DNA from 3 places in the Pseudomonas sp. PME37.24/006 genome. Region 1 is predicted to be linked to each of the others. Evidence: predicted binding sites of a transcription regulator. Region 1 holds the regulator's gene; each other region holds the start of a gene.
What was found. Region 1 encodes sigma-54, which starts transcription at its own class of promoters, with help from an activator protein. Its sites were predicted from a motif close to ANTGGCATNNANNTTGCTNT; they were not measured.

Region 1 (4,655 bases):
AGCGAGTTCAAGACCTTCAATACCCTGGATGGCCAGGGCATCAAGATGCTGATCAACTCTGGCGTACGAACGGCCATCATCAGCGGCCGCAAGACTCCCGTAGTCGAGCGCCGCGCACAGAACCTGGGTATCCAGCATTTGTACCAGGGCCGTGAAGACAAACTCGACGTGCTCGACGAGCTGCTCGCCGAGCTGGGCCTCAGTTACGAGCAGGTGGCCTACCTGGGTGACGACTTGCCGGATCTGCCGGTAATCCGCCGTGTCGGCCTGGGTATGGCGGTAGCCAGCGGCAACGAATTTGTGCGCGAGCATGCCCACGGCGTCACACAAGCGCGCGGCGGCGAAGGTGCGGCACGCGAATTCTGCGAACTGATCATGCGTGGCCAGGGTACTCTCGAAGCCGCCCAAGCGGCCTACCTTTAGGGGTTTACTGATGTTGCGCAAATTCATCACACCCGTCCTGCTGACCTTCGGCGCCCTGCTGCTGGTGGCAGCCGGGTACTGGAACATCAACCCGGACAGTTTCTCCAGCGCGCCACAGCAGAGCGGCCCGGACAACCCGATCGACTTCTACGCCGTGAACGCCCGCAGCGTGCAGTACCTGCCCGACGGCAAGGTACAGAGCGACATGACCAGTGATCTGCTCGAGCATGTGCAGAGTACCGACGTCACCCTACTGACCGAACCGCGCATGAACCTGTTCCGGGGCACCGAGCTTCCCTGGAAAGTACGCAGCGCACGCGGCGAGGTAGGCCCCGATGGCGACGAGGTCGAATTGATCGACCAGGTGCGGGTGGAACGCACAGACGAAAAGGGCCGCGCCACTATACTTACCACCAGCCGCCTGACCGTATTCCCACAGAAGGAATATGCGCAGACCCAGCAAGCCGTTAGAATCGACGCGGCCAACGGGGTGACCACGGCACAAGGAATGAAAGCGTACTTGAATGACGGCAGGATGCTCCTGCAGTCCAACGTAAGAGGCCAGCATGAGGTTCGTTAAAACCCTCCCCCTACTTCTCAGCCTCGGCGCCACGCTCGGAAGCGCAAGCGCCTGGGCTCTGCCGAGCGACCGTGATCAACCGATCCGCGTGCAGGCCGACAGTGCTGAGCTGGACGACAAACAAGGCGTTGCAGTGTATCGCGGCGACGTCGTCATCACTCAGGGCACCCTGAAAATCACTGGCGACACCGTCACCATCACCCAGAACGCAAAGGGTGAGGTCGATGTGTTCACCTCGGTGGGCAAACCCGCCTATTACGAGCAGAAGCCCTCGGCCGACAAGCAGATCGTCAAGGCTTACGGCCTGACCATCCAGTACTTTGCTGCCAATGAGCGCATCGTACTGATCGACCAGGCCAAGGTGGTTCAGGAAGGCAACACCTTCGAAGGCGAGAAAATCGTCTATGACACCCAGCGACAGATCGTCAATGCAGGCCGCGCCACGGGCACCAATGTGTCGACGCCGCGCCCGCGTATCGACATGGTGATCCAGCCGCAGAAAAAACCCGCCGCTGAGCAGGGCCAATAACGATGGCAACTCTGAAAGCCCAGCACCTGGCCAAAAGCTATAAAGGTCGCCAGGTCGTTCGCGACGTAAGCCTGAGCATCGACAGCGGGCAGATCGTCGGCTTGCTCGGCCCCAACGGCGCCGGCAAGACCACCTGCTTCTACATGATCGTCGGTCTGGTTCAGGCCGATCAGGGCCGCGTACTGATCGACGATCTCGACGTCAGCCACCAGCCCATGCACGGCCGCGCCCGCGCCGGTATAGGCTACCTGCCTCAGGAAGCGTCGATCTTCCGCAAGCTCAGTGTGTCCGATAACATCATGGCGATCCTGGAAACGCGCAAGGATCTGAGCCGCGCGCAGCGGCTGCAGGAACTGGAGGGCCTACTGCAGGAATTCCACATCACCCACATTCGCGACAACCTGGGCATGAGCCTGTCGGGTGGTGAGCGCCGCCGTGTAGAAATCGCCCGCGCCCTTGCAACATCACCGAAATTCATCCTTCTCGACGAGCCCTTCGCCGGCGTCGACCCGATTTCGGTCGGTGACATCAAGCAAATCATTCACCACCTCAAAGCCAAAGGCATTGGGGTGCTGATCACCGACCACAATGTGCGCGAAACCCTGGATATCTGCGAGACCGCCTATATCGTCAGCGACGGCCAACTGATCGCCGAGGGCGACTCCGCTGCGATCCTGGCCAACCAGATGGTAAAGGAAGTCTACCTGGGCCACGAATTCCGCCTGTAACGGTTTTCCCACCGATGGGCATCCAGAGCCTGTTACCCCACGACATGGTCGTAATGAAATGGTAACGGGCTCTAGGCAAACCACTCGGGTTCAGGCATATAATTTGCTTCCTAGTGGCGCTTTGGCGCCCTGTCGTGGATTGCGCACAGACGCCAGATAAGGTCTGCAATGAAACCATCGCTAGTCCTGAAAATGGGCCAGCAGCTGACGATGACACCGCAGCTGCAACAAGCCATTCGCCTGCTCCAACTGTCGACTCTCGATCTGCAACAGGAGATCCAGGAGGCGCTGGAGTCGAATCCGATGCTCGAGCGTCAGGAAGAAGGCGACGACTTCGACAATTCGGATCCCATGGCCGACGGTGCGGAAAGTGCCACCACTGCGACTGCTCAGGAAGAGAAATTTCAGGAGCCGACCTTCCAGGAAAACACCCAGACCGTCGACAATCTGGAAGAAGGCGACTGGGGTGAACGCATCCCCAGCGAACTACCCGTAGACACAGCCTGGGAAGACGTCTACCAGACCAGCGCCAGCAGCCTGCCAAGCAATGACGACGACGAGTGGGACTTCACCACTCGCACCTCCGCCGGCGAGAGCCTGCAGAGCCATATGCTTTGGCAACTCAATCTGGCGCCGATGTCCGACAAGGATCGCCTGATCGCCGTTACCCTGATCGACTGCATCAACGCTCAGGGCTACCTCGAAGAAACTCTCGAAGAAATTACCGACGCCTTCGACCCCGAACTCGATGTCGAGCTCGATGAAGTCGAAGCCGTGCTGCACCGCATCCAGCAGTTCGAGCCTTCCGGCATCGCCGCCCGCGACCTGCGCGAGTGCCTGCTTCTGCAATTGCGTCAGCTACCGACCAGTACACCCTGGCTGAGCGAAGCTCAGCGCCTCACCAGCGACTACCTCGACCTGCTCGGCAGCCGCGACTACAGCCAGTTGATGCGCCGCATGAAGCTCAAGGAAGACGAGCTACGCCCGGTTATCGAGCTAATTCAGAGCCTCAACCCGCGCCCTGGCTCGCAGATCGAGTCGAGCGAGCCCGAGTACGTGGTGCCTGACGTGATCGTGCGCAAGCACAACGATCGCTGGCTGGTGGAGCTCAACCAGGAAGCCATGCCGCGCCTACGCGTCAACGCGCAGTACGCAGGCTTCGTGAAACGCGCCGACTCCAGCGCCGACAACACCTTCATGCGCAATCAGTTGCAGGAAGCACGCTGGTTCATCAAGAGCCTGCAGAGTCGCAACGAGACCCTGATGAAGGTCGCGACGCAGATCGTCGAGCATCAGCGCGGCTTCCTCGACTACGGCGACGAAGCCATGAAGCCGCTGGTACTGCATGACATCGCGGAAGCGGTAGGCATGCATGAGTCGACCATTTCCCGCGTCACCACCCAGAAGTACATGCATACGCCGCGTGGCATTTACGAGCTGAAATACTTCTTCTCCAGCCACGTCAGCACCTCCGAAGGCGGCGAATGTTCGTCCACCGCGATCCGCGCGATCATCAAAAAACTGGTCGCCGCGGAAAATGCGAAAAAGCCATTGAGCGATAGCAAGATCGCTGGTTTACTGGAAGCACAGGGCATTCAAGTGGCGCGCCGCACAGTCGCCAAGTACCGTGAATCGCTCGGTATAGCGCCTTCGAGCGAACGCAAGCGATTGATGTAAGCGCCCTTGTAGGGGCATCTCTAAAAACGTTGGCGAGGCAGTTAACGCAGCGGTAACAACGTAGGCAGTTTTTAGAGTTGCCCCGTAGCAAGCCCCAGTGTTCCTGCGGCAGGTCTATAGCCTGCCACTCACACACGGCAACAAGGAGAAGCGGTATGCAAGTCAACATCAGTGGACACCAGCTGGATGTGACAGACGCACTACGCAGCTACATCGAGGAAAAGCTCGGACGTCTCGAGCGGCACTTCGACAAGATCACCAATGTGCAGGTCATCCTGGAGGTCGAGAAGCTCAAGCAGAAAGTCGAAGCTACCTTGCATATCGCCGGAGGCGAAGTGGTGGCAAATGCCGAGCATGAAGACATGTACGCTGCCATTGATCTACTGACCGACAAACTTGACCGCCAACTCATCAAGCACAAGGAAAAACAGCTCGACCGCCAGCAGGGCGCAATGGCCCGCTGACCTCGTCCTTATCCTATGATCCGACTTGAAAATATCCTGACCCCCGGCCGTTCCCTCGTGAACGTGCCGGGCGGCAGTAAAAAGCGTGTACTCGAACAGATAGCTGCCGTGATCGCGAGCGACCTGCCCGATCTCGACGGCCAGACCATCTATGAAAGCCTGATCGCCCGGGAAAAACTCGGTTCGACCGGTTTTGGCAATGGCATCGCCATTCCCCACTGCCGCCTACCCGGCTGCAGCTCACCGATCAGTGC
Region 2 (4,655 bases), on a different contig from region 1:
GCCGATCCGGTGCTGACCCGCGAAAGCGGCTTTCACGCCGGCACCTCGGCCCTCACCCGGCAGTTCGCCGACTACCGGGGCTTCTGGACACCGACCCGCTTCGACGGCTACGGCGCCACCGAGGAATACCACGGCTGCCGCGAACGCGTAGCGGTGATGGATCTCTCCGCGCTGCGCAAATTCGAGGTGCTCGGCCCCGACGCCGAAGCACTGCTCGACCACTGCCTGACCCGCGACGTGCGCAAGCTGGCGGTCGGCCAGGTGGTGTATTCGGCGATGTGCTTCGAGCACGGCGGCATGCTCGACGACGGCACCCTGCTGCGCCTCGGTGCCGATGCGTTTCGCTGGATCGGTGGCGAGGACTACGCCGGCATCTGGCTGCGTGAACAGGCCGCAAAACTGGGCATGAAGGTGTGGATAAAGAGCGCCTCCGAGCAGATCCACAACGTCGCCGTGCAGGGCCCGCTGAGCCGCCAACTGCTCGCGCAGATGATCTGGACGCCAGGCACCCAGCCAACGCTGGAGGAGCTGGGCTGGTTCCGCTTTCTGGTCGGCCGTCTGGATGACTACAACGGCCCACCCGTGATGGTGTCGCGCACCGGCTATACCGGCGAGCTGGGCTACGAAATCTGGTGCCATCCGCACGATGCGCTACAGGTGTGGCAACGCGTGTGGCAGCTCGGCGAACCCCTGGGCCTGGTACCCCTCGGTCTCGAAGCGCTGGACATGCTGCGTATCGAGGCGGGGCTGATCTTTGCCGGCTACGAATTCGACGACCAGACGGATCCGTTCGAGGCCGGCATTGGCTTCTGTGTGCCACTCAAGAGCAAGGCGGCGGACTTCATCGGCCGCGATGCCCTATCAAGGCGCAACGCAGCCCCCCGCCACAAGCTGGTCGGCCTGCAGCTGGAAGGCAACGAAACCGCGGCCCACGGCGATGGCGTATACAGCGGCCGGGCCCGTGTCGGCGTGATCACCAGTGCCACGCGCTCACCGGTACTGGGCCGCAACATCGCCCTGTGTCGCCTGGATGTCGGCTACTGCGAGCCCGGTACCGCCGTCGAGATAGGCAAGCTCGACGGCCAGCAGAAGCGCATCCGCGCCGAGGTCAGCGCCAGCACTGTCGCCTACGACCCGGACAAGAGCAGGGTGCGGGCCTAACCGAACCGGTTGTGGAAAGAGAATTGCTTGGTGATGGCCATTCGATCTCACGGAGGTGGCCCATGTGGTTCAGCAATGCATCCCGAAACCTGGCCGATGAACTCAGCCAGTGGCTCAACCGCCTGTTCGACGGCCAGCCCGGCGCGGCCGCCGCACAACCGCATCTGCAGCGCGACGCCCGACTGCTCAGCAGCCTGCAACGGCTGCAGCGCGACTGGGACGAGTTGCAACGCATCCGCCAGCAGGCCGAATGCCAGGCGCCGCCACCCTGCAGTGCAGAAGAGTACGCCGCACTCCGCGAAGACCTCGCCGAGGCCCGGGCGCAGATCGGCGCACTCATCCACGAACGTGACCACAGCCAGCAGCGCCTGCACGAGCTGGAGGCCGAGCGCGCCCATTGGGACGAAGAACGCCAGGTCTGGGAACTGACCAAACGCACCCTGACCGAAGGCAGCTGGGCGATGAACGTGGTGGCCGGCGACCCTGACCACCCGCAGAACCTGATTCGCTGGTCAGAGCAGTTCCGCGAGCTGATCGGCTACAGCGCCCAGGAATTTCCCGATGGCTGGGACAGCTATTTCAAGGTGGTCAACGCCGATGACCTGAAACAGGTCATGCAGGCCTTCAATGCCTCGATGGTCGACACCGGCGGTGATGGCTTCTACGCCGTCGAATACCGCATGCGTCACAAGACCCGTGGCGAGGTCTGGTACCGCGAACGCGGCCGCTGCCTGCGCAACGCCCAGGGTCAGTTGCTGTATGTCACCGGCGCTGTGCGCGAGATCAGCGACGAGAAAACCGCCGCCACGCTGCACCAGCGCGAACAGGCCAACATCCAGGCCACCTACACGCAGATCGCTCAGGTCGCCGGGGGGATTCGCAGCATTGCCGAGCAGACCAACCTGCTAGCGCTCAACGCCGCCATCGAAGCGGCACGGGCTGGCGATCAGGGGCGCGGCTTCGCCGTGGTCGCCGATGAAGTGCGCAATCTGGCGCGACGAACGCAGGACTCGGTGCAGCAGATCCAGGGCATGTTGCAGAAGGAACGCTCGGGCGAACCATCTTCAGGCGAGGGCTACTGATCGTGAGCAAAAAAAGGGCACTGCAACCCCTTCTACGCCGCAGACAGCAAGGGCTGGAGCCCTTTAGGACTGGCACACTCATTGCTTTCCCAATAAGAACATTTGTTTATCCGCAATAAAATACTTTCGACTCGACCTGCCTGCGCACCACTTATTCCAATAAACCGCTTTCGAGGATTCAGTGATGGAAGAACAGAAGACACCGCCTACGCTCGAAGAGCTGCAGGCCCTGATTGAAATGACCAACACGCTGAACATGGAAATGTTCTATTGGTGGTGTACCGCACTGATGATCTGCATCCACGCAGGTTTTCTGTCTTACGAGATCGGCGCCTCGCGCCTGAAGAACGCCCTGGCGGCGGGCGTTAAGAACATCCTCGCCTTCGGCTTCATCGTGCCCAGCGTGTTCCTGCTCGGCTGGGCCGTTTATAACGCCTTCCCCGATGGCCTGGTGCCGCGTATGGACGCCCTGATGGCCGGCATGCCGTGGAGTCAAGCCATGGGCCCGAACATCCAGGACAACGCCACCGGCATTTTCTGGGGCGCCTTCGCGCTGTTCGCCGCCACCACCGGCTCGATCCTCTCGGGAGCGATCATCGAGCGTGCGCGGATGAGCGCATTCATCATCATGACCATCGTGCTCGGCGGCTTTCTCTGGCTGCTCGCCGCCGCGTGGGGCTGGCACCCAGAAGGCTGGCTGACCGTACTGTGGGGCTACCATGACGTCGGCGCGGCAGGTGTGGTGCACATGGTCGCGGGCTTCTTCGCCCTTGGCGTGCTGATCAACCTCGGGGCACGCATCGGCCGCTTCAACCCGGACGGCAGCGCCAATGCCATCGTCGGCCACAGCATGCCGATGTGCGTGGTCGGCCTGATGCTGATCATCGTCGGCTTCTTCGGCTTCCTCGGCGGCTGCATCATCTACAACTCCGGCGCTCAGTGGACCAACATCTATGGCCAACCGACCAACCTCTCCGCCTTCTCCTTCAACACCCTGATGGGCTTCGCTGGCGGCCTGATCGGCGCCTACCTGACCACCCGCGAACCCTACTGGATGATGTCCGGTGGCCTGGTCGGCATCATCTCGGTAGCACCCGGCCTGGATCTCTACCACCCCGGGCTGGCCTACCTGATCGGCATGGGCGTTTCGGCCCTGGCACCACTGGTCAACAACCTGCTGCTCAAGTTCAAGCTGGACGATGCCGTCGGCGCGTTCGCCGTGCATGGCTTCGGCGGTTTCGCCGGCCTGCTGATCAGCGGCATCTTCCTGGCCGGTTACCCGAACGTGAACGGTATGCCGGAGATCAGTTTCTTCGGCCAGCTCGGCGGCGCACTGGTGATGGCAGCGCTGGGCTTCTTCCCCGGCTACGGCATCTCCTACGCCCTCAAGAAGGCCGGCATCCTGCGCGTTCCGGCGCATGCCGAAGAGCGTGGCCTCGACCTGACCGAAGTGCCGGCCCAAGCCTATCCGGAGTGGAGCAGCATGTACGGGCAGAGCACCACGGTGGGTGGCAACTCCGCACAGCCGCCTCTGACTGCCGCCCCGGCCAAATGACCCCTGGCCGGCCGCGAGGGCGGCCGGCTCATCTCAAGGAGTATCGCCATGAGTATCACCACCTACGAAGGTGCCAGCGCTGTATTCACCTTCGCCGACAAGCCCGCCATCCTGATCTTCATCAGTTTTCTGGTGGCTGCCGTCAGCCTCTACGCCCTGATCGCGACGATCATTCACGAGAAGCACAGCTACGCGCTGCCTGATGAAGAACTCGACAAGCTGAAATAACCCTTCGACCGGCGGCAACCGCCGCCGGTCATCCCCCAGCCCCTCCACTCTTTCGAAGCCACCGCTCGCGAGTTATCCGCAGCGAGCAGCTTGACGGCGCATCGCCTTCACACAACGAACGTCCTCTCGATGACGGCATCTGCCTGACCAGCCGCAGGGCTATGGCGGCCGACCAAGCGCCTTAGCGTCAACCAGGCAGTCGGTGACCGACAGGGGTGCAGCAGTGCATCAGGAGAATGTGCGAGATCTGATCATTGGTCGCAGACAAAGGCTGACGCATACCAGGAACGGCATGCCTTACAGGAGAAACTGCAGCCGTTGCGATTAGCCAGGCCTGCCTTCAGCTCACCGGGCTGAACAGCTTCAGGCCAGCCACCCCACAGATGATCAGCACCAGGCAAACGAGTCGCGCCAGCGTGGCGGGTTCGTTGAGGTAGACGATGCCGTAGATTGCCGTGCCGACCGCACCGATGCCGACCCATACGGCATAGGCAGTGCCCATCGGCAAGTAGCGGGCCGCAAGCGCCAGCAGGTACATGCTCAGGGCGATGAAGAAGATGCAGTAAAGGCTCGGCCAAAGCCGCGTGAAGCCCTGCGTACGAGGAATGGCAGAGGCGTACATCACTTCG
Region 3 (4,655 bases), 230 kb from region 1:
GATCCGGGTGACGGATATCGATGACCACATGGCTGGGCAGTGCCTCGGCCAGTTCCTCGACCTGAATATCCTGGCCCAGCTCTTCGATCACCCGGTCTATCGGCAGCAGGCGCGCCCGCTCCAGCGCACGCTCGAGTACCGCCATGTCGAACTGTTCTTCTTCGTACACGACACGCTGCGGCTTGGCCTTGGTGGTCGGGTTCACCGAGATCACGCCGCAGTACTCAGGCATGTGCCGGGCGAACTCGGCGGTGCCGATGGCCTCGGCGGTGTCGATGATGTCCTGCTTATGACTGGCGATCAGCGGGCGCAGCACCAGCTTGTCGGTGACCGAATCGATCACCGAGAGGTTTGGCAGCGTCTGGCTGGATACCTGGCTGATCGCTTCGCCGGTCACCAAGGCGTCGATCTGCAGACGCTCGGCCAGCTGGCTGGCGACGCGCAGCATCATACGCTTGAGGGTCACACCCATGTAGCTGTTGTCGACCTTGCCGAGAATCTCGCCGAGCACTTCCTCGAACGGCACGCTGATGAACAGCACGCGCTGTGAGCGACCGTACTTCTGCCACAGATAATGGGCGACTTCCATCACACCCAGTTCGTGGGCACGACCACCGAGATTGAAGAAGCAGAAATGGGTCATCAACCCGCGGCGCATGATCTGGTAAGCAGCAACGGTGGAGTCGAAACCACCGGACATCAGCACCAGGGTCTGCTCCAGCGAACCCAGCGGATAACCACCCATGCCCGGATGCTGATGATGAATGACGAACAGGCGCTGATCGCGGATCTCGATGCGAACTTCGATCTCCGGCTTCTTCAGGTCGATACCGGCAGCGCCACATTGCTGGCGTAACTGACTGCCGACATGACGCTCGACATCGATAGAGGAGAACGAATGCCGGCCACCGCGCTTGCAGCGCACCGAAAAGATCTTGCCTGGCAGCAGGTCACCGTAATGAAGCTTGCACTTTTCGACGATATCGTCGAAGTCGCCCAACGGGTACTCGTCGATCTGCAGGAAATGCACGATGCCCGGCACGCAGCTCAGTCGCTCGACGAGCTCGTGCAGAAGCTTGGGCTCGGTGACCTCGGTCTTCACTTCCAGATTGTCCCAGACACCGGTCACCTGCAGTTGCGGATCGAGATCACGCGTGACTGCACGGATGTTCTTGGCCAACTGCCGGATGAAGTTCTTGCGAACCGGCGGGCTCTTGATGGTGATTTCTGGGAAGACTTTGACGATCAGTTTCATGGGAGCAAATGTCGGGCACCAGTGCCTGAAAAACAGGGGCGCGGATTATAGCGGGAATTGCTCAAGCTTTGATCAAAAATCCTAAAACATTCCTAGCGCGCACCAAATAAGAGCACAGCATCATTAATTCGCACCAATAGAGAGCCCTCATGCACCTCGTCAATGCGAGGATACCCGCGCCAGCGCTGGTTTTCAGGGCATGAGCCCATCACGGGGCACTGGCATGCAAATTGCTCCCTTGTGAGGCAGGGTGTCCTGGCAGACCATCTTGCCCGGCGTCACGAACTCAAAGAAGGGTTAATAGAAGACCCTATCCACCTGGAGGACAACATGTCTAAGGCTGTTCAACTGATCAAAGAACACGACGTGAAGTGGGTTGACCTGCGCTTCACCGACACCAAGGGCAAGCAGCACCACGTGACCATGCCGGCCCGTGATGCCCTGGACGACGAATTCTTCGAAGTCGGCAAGATGTTCGACGGCTCCTCCATTCATGGCTGGAAAGGCATCGAAGCCTCCGACATGATCCTGCTGCCGGACGACAGCACTGCCGTGCTCGACCCATTCACCGAAGAGCCGACCCTGATCCTGGTCTGCGACATCATCGAGCCGAGCACCATGCAAGGCTACGATCGTGACCCGCGCTCGATCGCTCGTCGCGCCGAGGAATACCTGAAGACCACCGGTATCGGTGACACCGTATTCGTTGGCCCGGAGCCTGAGTTCTTCATCTTCGACGAAGTGAAGTTCAAGTCCGATATCTCCGGTTCCATGTTCAAGATCTACTCCGAACAAGGTTCCTGGATGACCGACCAGGACGTCGAAGGCGGCAACAAGGGCCACCGCCCTGCCGTAAAAGGCGGCTACTTCCCAGTTCCGCCGTGCGACCACGACCACGAAATCCGTACTGCCATGTGTAATGCCATGGAAGAAATGGGCCTGGTCATCGAAGTTCACCACCACGAAGTGGCGACTGCCGGTCAGAACGAAATCGGCGTGAAGTTCAACACCCTGGTAGCCAAGGCTGACGAAACTCAGACCCTGAAGTACTGCGTGCACAACGTGGCCGATGCCTACGGCAAAACCGCTACTTTCATGCCGAAGCCGCTGTATGGCGACAACGGTTCGGGCATGCACGTACACATCTCGGTTTCCAAAGACGGCAAGAACACCTTCGCGGGTGAAGGCTATGCCGGCCTGTCCGAAACCGCCCTGTACTTCATCGGCGGCATCATCAAGCACGGTAAGGCCCTGAACGGCTTCACCAACCCGTCGACCAACTCCTACAAGCGTCTGGTTCCAGGCTTCGAAGCGCCGGTCATGCTGGCCTACTCGGCTCGTAACCGTTCCGCCTCGATCCGTATCCCGTACGTTTCCAGCCCGAAAGCCCGCCGCATCGAAGCTCGCTTCCCGGATCCGGCTGCCAACCCGTACCTGGCCTTCGCAGCTCTGCTGATGGCCGGCCTGGACGGCATCCAGAACAAGATCCACCCTGGCGACGCTGCGGACAAGAACCTGTACGACCTGCCGCCGGAAGAAGGCAAGCTGATCCCGCAGGTTTGCGGCAGCCTGAAAGAAGCCCTGGAAGAGCTGGACAAGGGCCGTGCGTTCCTGACCAAGGGCGGCGTATTCTCCGACGACTTCATCGATGCCTACATCGAGCTGAAATCGGAAGAAGAAATCAAAGTGCGCACCTTCGTGCACCCGCTGGAATACGACCTGTACTACAGCGTCTAAGCCAGCCTCGCTGCAGATAGCAGCGCGATAAAAACCTCCCCGGTTCTGCCGGGGAGGTTTTTTTATGGCTCGCATTTCATGGGCGAGTGCAAATCCTTGGCGCGGCGCGCTTGCCAGTACGCCGCCGCAGTGCAAGGCTATCGACATTATCCAGATCGGAGACCGGCCCAATGCGCCGCACGCTCGCTTGCCTGTTGCTGATACTGGCCCTACCGGTCAGCGCACAGATCTACAAGTACACCGATGCCAATGGCAACACGGTATTCACCAATCAGCCACCTGAGGGCACCAAGGCCGAGAGTGTCGAGCTGAAGCCGATCAATACCACGGAGCCGGCAGCCGCGCCTGCGCAGCCCAGCACGCCCAGAATGAGCGAGATGCCCCAGAACCCTTATCAGGTGCTCGAGCTGCGAGACCTGCCCAACGACGAAGCAATGCGCGCCAACAACGGCACCTTCTCGGTCGGCGTTACCATCGAGCCACGCCTGAGCCCAGGCCATAGCCTGCAACTGATACTGGATGGAAAACCCTACGGCCCGCGTAGCAACGTGCCACGCCTGCAACTGAACGAAATTGATCGAGGCGAACACAGCTTGTCGGTTGCCGTCATTCGGGGCGAGCAGATTATCCAGCAAAGCGAAACGCGCACCTTTACGGTGCAACGCGTCAGCACTAACAGCCCGGCCCGAGGCAAGTGATCAGCATGCGCACCCTGCTATTCGGCCTGTTGTTGATCGCCCTGCCAGGCTTCGCCCAGGTTTACACCTATGTGGATGCCGAGGGTAACCGCGTGTTCACCGATAAACCGCGAGACGGCAATGCCCAACAGGTGCAGATGGCGCCGTCCAACCGCATCGAGCCGCCGCAAGCGCGCAGCATGGCTCCGTCGACTCCAGCCGCGCCGACTCTGCCAGTACTCAGCTACGAATTGTTGAGAATCACCATTCCACAACCGGATGCGACCATCAACGACAACGCCGGCAACCTGATCGTAACCGTCAACAGCGAACCAGCCCTGCATCCAGGCCACAGTTACCGCCTGCTGCTGGACGGCCAGCCAGTCGGCAGCGCCGGGCGCAGCCCGGTGTTCCCGCTGGAAAACGTCGACCGTGGTACACACCACATTGCGGTGGAAATCATCACCGAGGGCGGCATCATCGTCGAACGCACGCCTAGCCAGCCCTTCCACATGAAGCGTGTTTCCCTTGCCCAGAAGCGCAAGGTTCGCCCCTGTGAAAAGGACGATTACGGCGTGCGCCCGGAATGCCCACTCAAGGACAAGCCCAAGGAAGAAGACAAGGGCATCATCAGCATCCTCCCCTTCCTGTAATTCTCCCGCCAGAACAAAGCGCTGCATGTGGGCAGCGCTAACCCCCCCAGCTCCGCACGCCCTTCGTTACAAAGCAATACGCACCAATGAGGTGCGCAACGGCGCACCCATTTCTATACTCGTCCCAAATTGGCACACAACGATTTTCATCGTTGCGCCGAAAAGTTGCCAAATCCGGCCCATTGCGTCTTTGCACGCGTCTTTAGAGGGCTTTGGTTTGCTTCTTGCATTTTCTCCCGCACTGCCGGATGGCCGAGGTGCGCCTCGACCGCCATACCCAACCGGCCCTTCTGCTGCAGAACACCGCACGAGGAATGACTTTTGGCTGGTCCA

Region 2: ACZ3GY_RS19275 (ammonium transporter) is a predicted target of sigma-54. The motif match lies at 2,312-2,331, and genes of this name have one in related genera.
Region 3: glnA (glutamate--ammonia ligase) is a predicted target of sigma-54. The motif match lies at 1,473-1,492, and genes of this name have one in related genera.

The regions. Positions count from the first base shown of each region.
Region 1 is NZ_JBVHNL010000001.1:361,450-366,104, reverse strand. Features, by position in the region: gene ACZ3GY_RS01650 (KdsC family phosphatase) at 1-423, shown strand, start outside; gene lptC (LPS export ABC transporter periplasmic protein LptC) at 434-1,003, shown strand; gene lptA (lipopolysaccharide transport periplasmic protein LptA) at 990-1,532, shown strand; gene lptB (LPS export ABC transporter ATP-binding protein) at 1,535-2,260, shown strand; gene ACZ3GY_RS01630 (RNA polymerase factor sigma-54) at 2,429-3,937, shown strand; gene hpf (ribosome hibernation-promoting factor, HPF/YfiA family) at 4,093-4,401, shown strand; gene ptsN (PTS IIA-like nitrogen regulatory protein PtsN) at 4,417-4,655, shown strand, end outside.
Region 2 is NZ_JBVHNL010000004.1:686,205-690,859, forward strand. Features, by position in the region: gene ACZ3GY_RS19265 (trimethylamine N-oxide demethylase) at 1-1,161, shown strand, start outside; partial or broken gene ACZ3GY_RS19270 (methyl-accepting chemotaxis protein) at 1,623-2,166, shown strand; gene ACZ3GY_RS19275 (ammonium transporter) at 2,428-3,798, shown strand; gene ACZ3GY_RS19280 (hypothetical protein) at 3,847-4,026, shown strand; gene ACZ3GY_RS19285 (DMT family transporter) at 4,367-4,655, opposite strand, start outside.
Region 3 is NZ_JBVHNL010000001.1:135,290-139,944, reverse strand. Features, by position in the region: gene thiI (tRNA uracil 4-sulfurtransferase ThiI) at 1-1,255, opposite strand, end outside; gene glnA (glutamate--ammonia ligase) at 1,586-2,992, shown strand; gene ACZ3GY_RS00645 (DUF4124 domain-containing protein) at 3,163-3,690, shown strand; gene ACZ3GY_RS00640 (DUF4124 domain-containing protein) at 3,696-4,322, shown strand.